2 regions of the Pseudoalteromonas sp. SIMBA_162 genome follow, and region 2 is predicted to be linked to the other one. Evidence: predicted binding sites of a transcription regulator. Region 2 holds the regulator's gene; the other holds the start of a gene.

Region 1 (5,743 bases), on a different contig from region 2:
CAAGTGCGGCTTGTGCAACCATAACAGCAGGGTTTAAGCCAATTTTTTGTGCTGCAGTTTTAGCGTGTTCCCATACTGTAGTTACAAACTCTTCAGTACTTTTGAATGGCGCTGAAGAAGCTTCAGGCACTTTAGAATCGGTTTTATCGTTTTGAACATTAACAGCAGCTTTTTCTTCATTTTGGGTATGAGGAAGCGAAGAGCCCGCACGCATATCACTTAAAAAGTCATTGGTGGTTCTCAAAACAGAACCCGGCATAAAAGTTTTGCCGTCTGGCGATAACTGCTGAACAATTAAATCAGCAAGGCCTAAAGACCCATTTGATGAAAGCTCAGTAGATAATTGTTGATCATGCATGTCTTCAAAAAACTTAACGCTACTTGAGTTAAGTGGGCTTTCTTTATCTTCAAAAGCTTCGTTAGCTTTACGCATACTTTTAAGTAGCATTTGGGTAAAAATAGCTTCAAATTGCGCAGCTGCTTTTTTAAGAGCGGCTTTAGATGCATCGGTTGATGCATCACCACCGCTTAAGGCTTCTTTACGAAGTGAATCTAAATTGCCTAAATCAAAAAAGTTTTGTTTGTCTAGATGATTAGTTTCCATCAGCTTTTTGACACAATAATGAATAATACAAATTAAAATGCAAAAATTAAGCCAGATTGAAAATGTGAATGAGGGAGTGAAAGGGAAGCTTTAGCAAAGGCTTTGCTAAAGCTTAATAAATATTAAATAACAACAAGTTGACCGTTTATTGCTCCGGCTTCTTTAAGGGCCTCTAAAATAGCCATTAAATCGCCAGGCGCTGCGCCTACCTCGTTTATAGCACGAACTAAATCGTCTAAACTAACACCCGGGTTAAACACAAATGCACGCGAATCGTCTTCATTTACATCTATAATTGATTGCTGCGTTACAACGGTTTCGCCCTCAGCTAATGCATTAGGTTGAGCCACATTTTGTTGCTCTGAAATGGTGACGGTTAACCCGCCATGTGTTATTGCTGCAGGCTGTAACTTGACATTTTTACCAATCACAATGGTGCCCGTACGCGAGTTAACGATAATTTTTGCAGACATATCTGCAGGTTTAAATTCAAGATTTTCAAGCGTTGATAAATAAGACACACGTTGAGAAGCATCTCTAGGGGCAATCACACGAACAGACACAGAATCAATTGCTTTTGCACTGTTAGGCCCGACTAAATCGTTAATTGTTTTTTCAAGGCGCTTTGCCGTTGTAAAATCAGGGCGGTTCAAGTTAAACGTAATAAAATCGCCTTGCATAAACGGACTTTTAACTTCACGCTCTACTGTTGCGCCATTTGGAATACGACCAACTGTTGGGGTATTAATAACAACACGGCTGCCGTCAGCGCCTTGGGCACCTAAGCCCCCCACTATTAAACTACCCTGAGCTACGGCATATACATTGCCATCAGCCCCTTTTAAAAACGTTTGTAATAACGTGCCACCGCGCAAGCTACCCGCACTACCAATAGATGAAACGGTTATATCAATTGTTTGTCCTGGCTTTCTAAATGCGGGTAATTCAGCATGTACAGCAACGGCAGCAACGTTTTTAATTTTAGGGCTTAAATTTGCAGGTAGCGAAATACCAAAATTGCTTAACATGCCTTTAAAACTTTGCTGAGTGAAGCGGCTCTGCTCACCCGTGCCGGGTAAACCCACTACTAAGCCATAACCTACCAACTGGTTCGATCTAACCCCTTCAACCATAGAAATATCTTTAATACGCTCAGCATGTGCCGAAAATTGACAACCTATTAGCGTGATTAAACAAATTAATTTTAATACATTCATAATGAATGCCCTCTAAAAAGGAAAAATCGAGCTGCTGAAAAAGCGTGTTAACCAACCTGCACTTTGCGCTTCTTGTGTTTGCCCTTTGCCAGAGTACTGAATACGCGCATTGGCTATTCGGTTTGACTCAACCGTATTATCAGAACTCACATCTTGCGGGCGTACTAAACCTTCCAAACGAATAAATTCTTCGCCAGTGTTTAATGTTAACCACTTTTCGCCACGAATAACTAAGTTACCATTAGGTAAAACACGCATAACATTAACCGAAATATTGCCAAATAAGCTGTTTGATTGATTTGATTTAGAATCCCCCGTAAAAGAGGCGTCACTACCAATACCAAACTGAATACTGTCGCCACCTATATTCACAGGGAGGCCACCAAGCCCTATGACAGGGTCTAGGCTTGCATCAGATTGCTTATCGGTTTCGGTTTTAGCTGCTTTAGTAGCTTGAGTAGACTCTTGTAAATTTACAGTAATAATGTCGCCAGTACGCAGTGCTTTTCTATCTGCGTATAAGTCGTTTGAAACATTAGTATTAAATAACGAACCCGTTGCAACTACGGGTTCCATACTTGGTTCAGGATACATTGGCGCATAATAGGGGTCATCTTGAACAACATCACTATTTTGTGTTGAAACACAGCCACTTAAAAATAATGTACCTACCGCAAATAACATATAATGACGCATAATTCCCCCTACACCTTATAATTGCTGATTGATGTAACTCATCATCTCGTCAACAGCCGAGATGACTTTAGAGTTCATTTCGTAAATACGCTGCGTCTCAATTAGGTTAACCAGCTCTTCAGTTACATTTACGTTTGATGTTTCAAGTGAGCCCTGAATAATTGTGCCTAAGCCTTCTACACCCGGATTACCTTGCACAGGCGCGCCACTTACTGCCGTCTCGGTATAAAGATTTTGCCCTACAGGCTCAAGGCCCGATGGATTAATAAAATCACTAATTGTAAGCTGGCCAATAACAACATTATCGGCTTGACCTGAAATACGTACAGATACCTCACCATCTTGTGAAATAGTAATTGATTGAGCATCATCGGGAACATTCATTTCTGGTTGCACTACATAACCAGATCCAGACGTTACAATTCGACCATCGCCATCGGTAGTAAACTGCCCATTACGAGAATAAGCAATATTGCCATCGGGTTGTAATACTTCAAAAAAGCCAGGCCCTGAGATCATCCAATCCAATGAATTCTCAGTAGTTAGCATATTACCCTGAGAAAAGTTTTTTTGGTTAGCCACTACTTTTGCACCAGCACCTAACATTAAACCAGACGGCATTTCAGTGTCTTGCGACGATCGCCCACCTGGCTGGTTAATATTTTGATAAAGTAAATCTTCAAAAATAGCGCGGCTTTTTTTATAACCTACCGTACTGGCATTCGCTAAATTGTTTGATATAACCGAAATATCGGTTTGCTGAGCGTCTAGCCCCGTTTTACTGATCCACAATGCTGGATTCATAATCGTGTCCTCATTTAAAGTTAAACTATGCGCATCAGCTGATCTTGTGATCTATCCAGATCTTCAGCTGTTTTCATCAGTTTTACTTGTAACTCAAATTGACGTTGATGGCTGATCATATCGACCATTTCGTGAACTGGGTTCACATTAGACATTTCTAAGGTTCCGCTTAATACTTTGACATTGGCAGAAGTATCAACAACTTCTCCTGCCTTAGGCCTAAATAAACCATCATTCCCTTTTTCTAGTTGAAAACTATTAGCTTCAACCACCTTTAAGCGGTCAACTTCTTCTAAAAACGTAGCAGGCGCCCCCTGCGGGCGAACTTGAATTGCACCGTCTTCACTAAATTCAATTTTTTCAATCGGTACTGGTAAAATGACAGGCCCGCCTTCGCCAATTACTTGACGACCATGGCTGGTCATTAACATACCTTCAGCGGTAATATTTAATGTACCCACCTTGGTGTAAGCTTCATTGCCTGAGGCATCTTGGACGCTTAACCATGCGTTATCACTCATTGCAATGTCGAGGTCTCTGCCTGTTTCAACTATGCCGCCAGAAGTCATATTAGAACCTGGGCGCTCTTGCATAGAAAACACACGTGATGGCAACCCTTCACCAAAAGCCTGCATAGAGCGAGCTTGTGCAAAGTCTGACTTAAATCCAGTAGTATTCGCATTCGCCAAATTATTGGCTTTAAGGGCCAGCCCCTGTAGGCTTTGTTTAGCGCCTGAGGCCGCAATGTAGACCATTTTGTCCATAGCATCGACTCATATTAAAAATCTCTATACACAAGAAATGCAAAATAGATGCCACAATAGGAAGTGATGTGAAATGGTTATAAAACAAACTAAATGAAGTGAAAATAAAAAGGGCCACTTTAAAAAGCAGCCCTTAAAATTATGTTAAGTATTAAATTAACGAATCTGTAAGATTGCCTGTTGTAGTGTTGAGTTAACCTCAAGCGCACGAGAGTTAGCCTGGAAGTTACGCTGAGCACTTATTAGGTCAACCAGCTCATTAGTTAAATTCACATTTGATTGCTCTAGTGCTGATGAATTTATTGAACCTAAAGTACCTGAACCAGGTTCACCTGCAATTGGCTCTCCTGACGTTAAGCTCTTTTTCCAAGAGGTATCACCAACTTGCGATAAACCCTGTGAATTAGAAAAACGAACCATCGCTACCTGACCTAAGAAAGATGTGTCGCCATTACTGTATGAAGCCACTATTTTTCCGTCGGTACCAATATCAATACCCGCTAAACGACCAACCGTAGCGCCATCTTGGTCTAGCGCTTTAACTTCAAATCGACTTGCGTACTGAGTGGGCTGCTTATTTGTAGTTGCAGCCTCATCTCGCCAATTAAGCTCTACGCCCGTATCAGGAAATGACGCGCCGTTGGTCAGTAACGAAGATAAACCAGTCCCAGCACCCGCAGGTAAAACTAACTCATCGAAACTGCTTGGGTTTGCATTAGCAACCCCATTTGTTGTTTCAGGTAAACCGCTTGAGCTAAAACCTAGGGTAGTTAAAGGTGTATATGGCGCAGTAGTTTGCTCAGCGCCCGTTGCTGGATCAACAACTAAACCATCGAGCGTTGCATGTATATCCCACTCATTAGGGTTTGTCGTCGGATCATTTTTTACAAAAAAGTATTGTAAAACATGTGCCTCACCCAGTGAATCGTAAACAGTGGTTGAAGTTGATGAGTTATACGAAGCACTTTCTGTTGGATCAAATGGCAACGAAGGCGCATCCGCACGCGAATCTAAGTTAAATGAACTGTATACCGTTGCCGTTGCACGAGGTGACCCAGACGAATCAGGGATTTGAAGTGCCGACGAAGTACTCAAACTGACTGAGGTAGTATCTCCGGTAGCTTCATCAACAGGGAAACCTTGTAAAAAGTTACCTTTGGCATCTACGATAAAGTTATCTTTATCTAATTTAAAAGCCCCTGCTCTTGTAAAGGTAAAATCTTGCGCCCCCAGGTCTTGGCTCATTGCAAAGTAGCCTTCACCTGTAATGGCTAAATCCAATGAGTTATTAGTAAATTGCAGCGAACCTTGGTGGAATTGCTGAGCAACCATAGTAGTTTGAACACCGTCACCATTTTTAGTTCTACCTGAACTAAACACTGAAGAAGCATATACATCTGCAAACTCAGCGCGAGACTCTTTAAAGCCGGTTGTATTAACGTTCGCAATATTATTTGCGGTAACGTCTAAATCTTTTTGTGCGGCAGCTATGCCTGTTAATGCAATATTGAAGCTCATAATTGACCTCTAATCTATTAAATACAGCCTGCAAACAGGCGAAATATTATCAAACTCTATTACGCGATCTCTGCGACATCAGTCAGCCTAACCGCACCTTCTTTAGTGTTAATAATGATGCCATTGGCACCGTTTATATT
Region 2 (5,743 bases):
TAAATTTTTGAACTATGCTGTGGCTAGCCAAATAATCTTTTACTGGTTGGTCTAGGCCATTAAGTGGTTTTAGTTCAGGCTCCCAATGCGGGTTAGGTAAAAAACGCGCATCAAATACGTAATCTGCTTCTTTAGGAATGCCATGTTTAAAACCAAAAGATTCAAATGTAACAATTAGCTGCTTGTCTTTTTTACCTAATATTTTTTCGCGAATTGATTCAGCAAGTTGATGAACGCTTAGCTCACTGGTATCGATCATGTAATCGGCGCGCGTAATTAGCACATCGAGAAGTTCTTTTTCTTTTTTTATGGCTAAATCAAGCGGAAGTGAATCTATTGATAAAGGGTGTAAGCGTCTGGTTTCAGAAAAGCGTTTAATAAGGGTTTGATCTTCACTGTCTAAGTAGAACAGCGTTGGTTTTGTAAAACCCGGTAAGTATTCGATGATGTGATTAAACTCATCTTGCTCTTTTGGTAAATTTCGCACATCTATACTAACGGCAATTTTATCGTAGTTATCAGAAACGCTTCTTACCAAAGAAGGTAATAAATTTACTGGAATGTTATCTACGCAATAATAACCTAGATCTTCAACAACGCGTAAAGCAACCGACTTACCAGAACCAGAACGGCCACTTATGATAATCAACTCCATTAATCACCCTTTAAATTTGTTACGATTGGTCAACAATAATTTGATACAACTCAGCATCCGATTTAGCACAGCGAAGCTGCTTACAAAATTCTTTATTTTTTAGTTTATCAGCTATCGTTGCTAGCGTCTTTAAATGCTGTTGGTTATCGCCTTCAGGTACGATGAGTGCAACAAAAATATCAACAGGGCGGTTGTCTATAGCATCAAAATTAATCGGTGTTTCACTTACTAACACCAATGCTAAAGGTTCTTGTGCGCCGCTCATTCGGCCATGTGGAATAGCAATACCTCTTCCTATCCCTGTGCTGCCTAGCTTTTCGCGGGTTAATAAAGCGCCCAAAATATCCTGTTGAGATAAATACGGTAATTTATCGTGAGCCAGCTCGCTAATAAACTCTAAAATTCTTTTTTTACTATTAAAAAGGACCGCAGCTTTACTGCAGTCCTGGCATATAAGTGAACTTAATTTCATCATATTAGTGTCGAGCAAGCTTCTCTTTGTGTTTAATTACTTGACGGTCAAGCTTGTCAATCAATGAATCAATAGCTGCATACATATCTTGATGTTCAGTGGATGCGAATAATTCAGCACCACTTACATGAATAGTTGCTTCTGCTTTTTGATTTAATTTTTCTATATCAAGAATGACATGAACATTATTAATATGATCAGAGTGCCTTTCTAGCTTCGCAAATTTGGTATTTATATAGTCTCTTAATGAATCAGTTAGTTCTACATGACGACCAGTTAAATTTAGTTGCATAAGCATTACCCTCTTTGTTTAGCGTCTTAAATCAGGCTCTTTCGCTGATTTGACGGTGGAATAGCCAGAGATTCGCGATATTTTGCGATTGTACGTCTCGCTACTTTAATTCCTTGCTCAGCCAATATATCCGCAATTTTGCTATCACTCAATGGTTTTGCTGAGTTTTCTGCTGCGATTAATTTTTTAATAAGTGCACGTATTGCCGTAGATGAACATTCTCCACCATTTTCGGTACTTACGTGGCTTGAGAAAAAGTATTTAAGCTCAAATATTCCACGCGGTGTGTGCATATACTTTTGCGTAGTTACGCGCGAAATTGTTGATTCGTGCATTTCTACCATTTCGGCAACATCATTTAAAACCATCGGTTTCATGGCTTCTGGGCCGTGTTCAAAAAAGCCCTGTTGTTGTTTAACAATACAGTTAGTTACTTTTAAAAGTGTATCATTTCTACTTTCTAAGCTTTTTATAAACCATTTAGCTTCTTGTAAATGTGAGCGAATAAATTGACTGTCGCCGCTTGATTTAACTGTACGCGACATCGCTGCATATTGGCTGTTTACACGAATTTTTGGCATGCTGTCTGGGTTTAACTCTACAATCCAGCGGCCTTTAATTTTTTTAACTGACACATCAGGTATTACATACTCAGACTCTTCTCGTACTATTGTGTCTGCAGGCTTAGGGTTGAGAGTATGAATAAGTGTCATTATTTCTTTAAGCTCATCTTCTTTGAGCTTCGTTTTTTTCATTAATGTACGGTAGTCACGAGCAGCTAACAAATCAATGTGCTCTGTTAAAATCATTTTTGTTTCATCAATAAAAGGCGTGCCTTTATCAAATTGATTTAACTGAATACACAAGCACTCTTGTAAGCTACGTGCCGCAATACCCACTGGGTCAAATAGCTGAATGCGCTTTAAAACCGCTTCTATTTCGTCAAGTTCAACCTCAACGTCATCGTCGTTATCTTGATTAAAGCTCTCTAAAATCTCTTCGCAGCTGAGTGTCAGTATGCCTGAATCATCCACCGCTTCTACAATAGCAATAGCGATGGCTTCATCTGTAGGGCTAAATGGCGTTAATTGTAATTGCCACATTAAGTATTCGTGAAGCGTTTCAGTTGATGCGCCCTGATATATAGACTCATCTTCAGGCATTGGGCCTGAAGATGATGCAGGGGCTGCACTCATATACTCATCCCAGCTAACATCCATTGCCATGTCGTCACTTACGGTATCTTTAGCAAGCGCTTCACCACTGTCTTGTTCATACTCGCTAGGGGCTTCATCTGCAGATACGGTTACTGTAACTTCATCATTATCTGCTTTTTGCTCATTTTTGCCCGCAAGATCATCGGCATAGTCTTGCTCCTCAACCTCAAGTAATGGGTTGCTGTCGAGCGCTTCTTGTATTTCTTGCTGAAGATCCAATGTACTTAATTGCAGCAAGCGAATAGCTTGTTGCAACTGAGGTGTCATTGTAAGTTGCTGGCCCATGCGCAGCTGTAGTGATTGCCTCATGTATCTCTAACAATCCTTTTAAGTTGTTATAATTAATACTAGCAGATGCTTATAAATAAGGCGTAAATGTTACAGCCTAAATTGCTCGCCTAAATATACATCGCGTACAGTTTTATCATTTAATACGTGTTCAGGGGTACCAGAAGCAATCAGTTCCCCATGAGAAACAATGTAGGCTTTTTCGCAAACATCAAGGGTTTCTCTTACATTGTGGTCTGTTATTAATACGCCAATCCCACGGTTTTTCAGGTGTTCAATAATTTTTTTAATATCTAATACTGAGATAGGGTCAACACCGGCAAATGGTTCGTCTAGCAAAATAAACTTTGGATCTGCGGCTAAAGCACGTGCAATCTCTACTCGGCGACGTTCTCCGCCCGATAATGCCATACCTTTGCTATCGCGAATGTGTTGAATGCTAAATTCATCCAATAGATTATTTAATGTATCTTCTCTGGCTTGCTTAGTGAGCTCCTTTCGAGTTTCTAAAATAGCCATTAAGTTTTGATACACTGTTAATTTTCTAAATATAGACGACTCTTGTGGTAAGTAGCCAATGCCTAATCTAGCACGACTGTGCATAGGTAAAAGCGTAATATCGTTATCATCGATAGATATTTTGCCTTTGTCGCTAGGGACTAAGCCTACAATCATGTAAAAGGTTGTTGTTTTACCTGCGCCGTTTGGCCCAAGCAAGCCTACAATACTTCCAGCTTTAACTTCTAAGCCCACATTTTTTACAACTTCACGGCCTTTGTAGCTTTTGGCTAGTAGCTCTGCTTTTAATGTACTCATGGTTGGCCTTTGTCATTTTTTTTAGGCTCCACAGGCACTAAGATAGTGTGTACACGGTCTGTTGAACTTTCATCTTTTTCGGCGCTAATAAGCTGCTGTTCTATATCGTAGGTAATGCTTTTTGCATTCATTTTTTGCCCAGCTTGAGATATCTCTGCATCTCCAATTAATGTTAAAAAACGCGTTGAAACATCGTACCTAACTTCATTAGCGCTGGCGCTCATTATTGTGCCGTCGGCTTGTTTTTCTTCAAAATATGCAGGCGTACCTGTGGCAATTAACAATTGCTTGTTGTCGCCTAGCTCATCGCGCTTGTGAACCTCAAGGCGGTCTGCGGTAATTTTTCTGTCGCCATGAATAATTTCAACATTTTTTTCGAAGATACCTACGTTTTCTTTTAGTTGACCCTCTTGTTTATCCGCACTAATCGAAATTTGATTTGCAGAAATTGGCGCTGTTGGTTCAGCGGCATTAGTACCTAATGCAAGTAAAAATGTTGGAATAATAAAGAGTGTTGATAGTTTATTGGTCATAATAAATAGTTCGCGTATGGTTAATTAATTTTATCACTTCGGTTTTTAAATCGGCTTCTAAGCCTTTACCGGTGATTTTTAAATTGGGCCCTGTAACAATGACAGGCTGCTCTGATTGCATCGTTAGTAATTTTATATCTACCTGAATGTTATCAGCATTAATTTTATCTATCATTGCGTTATCAGTTAAATTACTAGCAACAACGTTACCTTCTAATATTAATTGTCTGCCTTCGTATAATGTTGCTTCATTAGCGTTAATTCGCCATGTTTGTTTGTCGTTGTATAGCGTAAAAATAGGTTTATCAAAAAAGGTAAACCCTAATTCTTGATATAGCTCCATTCGCGCTGCCGTTACTTTATGGCTGATTTTCCCATTTTCGTCATACGCTGTTTGTTTTAGCTCTATGGCTGTGTAATCGGGCTTTGCAATTATGTCTGCTTCGGTTTGTTGTGGTAAATTTACTTGTGTGAAATAAGGGTACCAAAGCCAAACCATACAGCTGATGAATAAAACGCTTAATATTATGCGCGCTGCATTCATGAACTAGTCCCTTTTGTGGTCAAAGGTTTGTTATTTTCAAGCATTAGTAGGTCGGTAAGTTCTCTCACTGCACCAAAGCCACCTAGCATTTTTGTTGTATAATGCGCTAAACGTTTTATTAGCGGATGGGCGTCATTTACTGCAACAGCAAACCCTACTAACTCCATTACTGGCATGTCTGGGCCATCATCGCCAATGTAGGCAATTTGCTCATCATTTAAATTGAGCTTTGTTTTTAGTTCTTCGTAAGCGAGTAGCTTATTTTCTTGGCCTTGATATATATGTTGTACTGTTAGGCTTGTCATACGCTGTTGTACTATTTTTGAGTGGCGTCCTGTAATTACCGCAACTTCAAAGCCGCTATTAATTAGCGCTTTAATGCCAAAGCCATCTTTTGTATTAAATGCTTTGAGCTCTTCGCCTTGGTTACCCAAATAAATGCGACCATCAGAAAACACACCATCAATATCACAAATAAGTAGCTTTACTTTTTTTGCACGTGCTTTTGCGTCTTCACTCAATGGTTGATAGAGCTCTTCAAATTGCATTTATAATACTCCTGCTTTTAGTAAGTCTTGCATATTTAATGCACCAATAGGGTGGTTTTGCTCATTAACGATGATTAAACCATTAATACGCTTTTGCTCCATAATATTAAGTGCTTCAGCGGCCAAAATATCTTGCGTTGCCGTTGTGCAGGACTTGGTCATTACAACATCTATTTGTGTTGTATGTATATCAATTCGTTGTTCTAAAATACGACGTAAATCACCGTCGGTAAATAGCCCTACAAGTTGTTGCTGAGAATCAACTATGGCTGTCATGCCTAAGCCTTTTGCCGACATTTCTATCAGTGCATCTTTTATAGTTTGCGTAACGTTAATAATAGGTGTGTTTTTACCGCTATGCATGACATCTTTTAGGGT

What was found. Region 2 encodes sigma-54, which starts transcription at its own class of promoters, with help from an activator protein. Its sites were predicted from a motif close to GTTGGCACGNNNNTNGNNT; they were not measured.
Region 1: the regulator sigma-54 is predicted to act here: its motif matches at 4,123-4,141, upstream of R0J88_RS07725 (flagellar basal body rod protein FlgF).

The regions. Positions count from the first base shown of each region.
Region 1 is NZ_JAWJBQ010000008.1:4,884-10,626, forward strand. Features, by position in the region: gene flgJ (flagellar assembly peptidoglycan hydrolase FlgJ) at 1-604, opposite strand, end outside; gene R0J88_RS07710 (flagellar basal body P-ring protein FlgI) at 727-1,821, opposite strand; gene flgH (flagellar basal body L-ring protein FlgH) at 1,834-2,517, opposite strand; gene flgG (flagellar basal-body rod protein FlgG) at 2,533-3,321, opposite strand; gene R0J88_RS07725 (flagellar basal body rod protein FlgF) at 3,342-4,085, opposite strand; gene flgE (flagellar hook protein FlgE) at 4,242-5,603, opposite strand; gene R0J88_RS07735 (flagellar hook assembly protein FlgD) at 5,663-5,743, opposite strand, start outside.
Region 2 is NZ_JAWJBQ010000006.1:182,462-188,204, reverse strand. Features, by position in the region: gene rapZ (RNase adapter RapZ) at 1-655, opposite strand, end outside; gene ptsN (PTS IIA-like nitrogen regulatory protein PtsN) at 675-1,127, opposite strand; gene hpf (ribosome hibernation promoting factor) at 1,132-1,419, opposite strand; gene R0J88_RS06700 (RNA polymerase factor sigma-54) at 1,446-2,945, opposite strand; gene lptB (LPS export ABC transporter ATP-binding protein) at 3,015-3,740, opposite strand; gene lptA (lipopolysaccharide transport periplasmic protein LptA) at 3,737-4,273, opposite strand; gene lptC (LPS export ABC transporter periplasmic protein LptC) at 4,263-4,817, opposite strand; gene kdsC (3-deoxy-manno-octulosonate-8-phosphatase KdsC) at 4,814-5,365, opposite strand; gene R0J88_RS06675 (KpsF/GutQ family sugar-phosphate isomerase) at 5,366-5,743, opposite strand, start outside.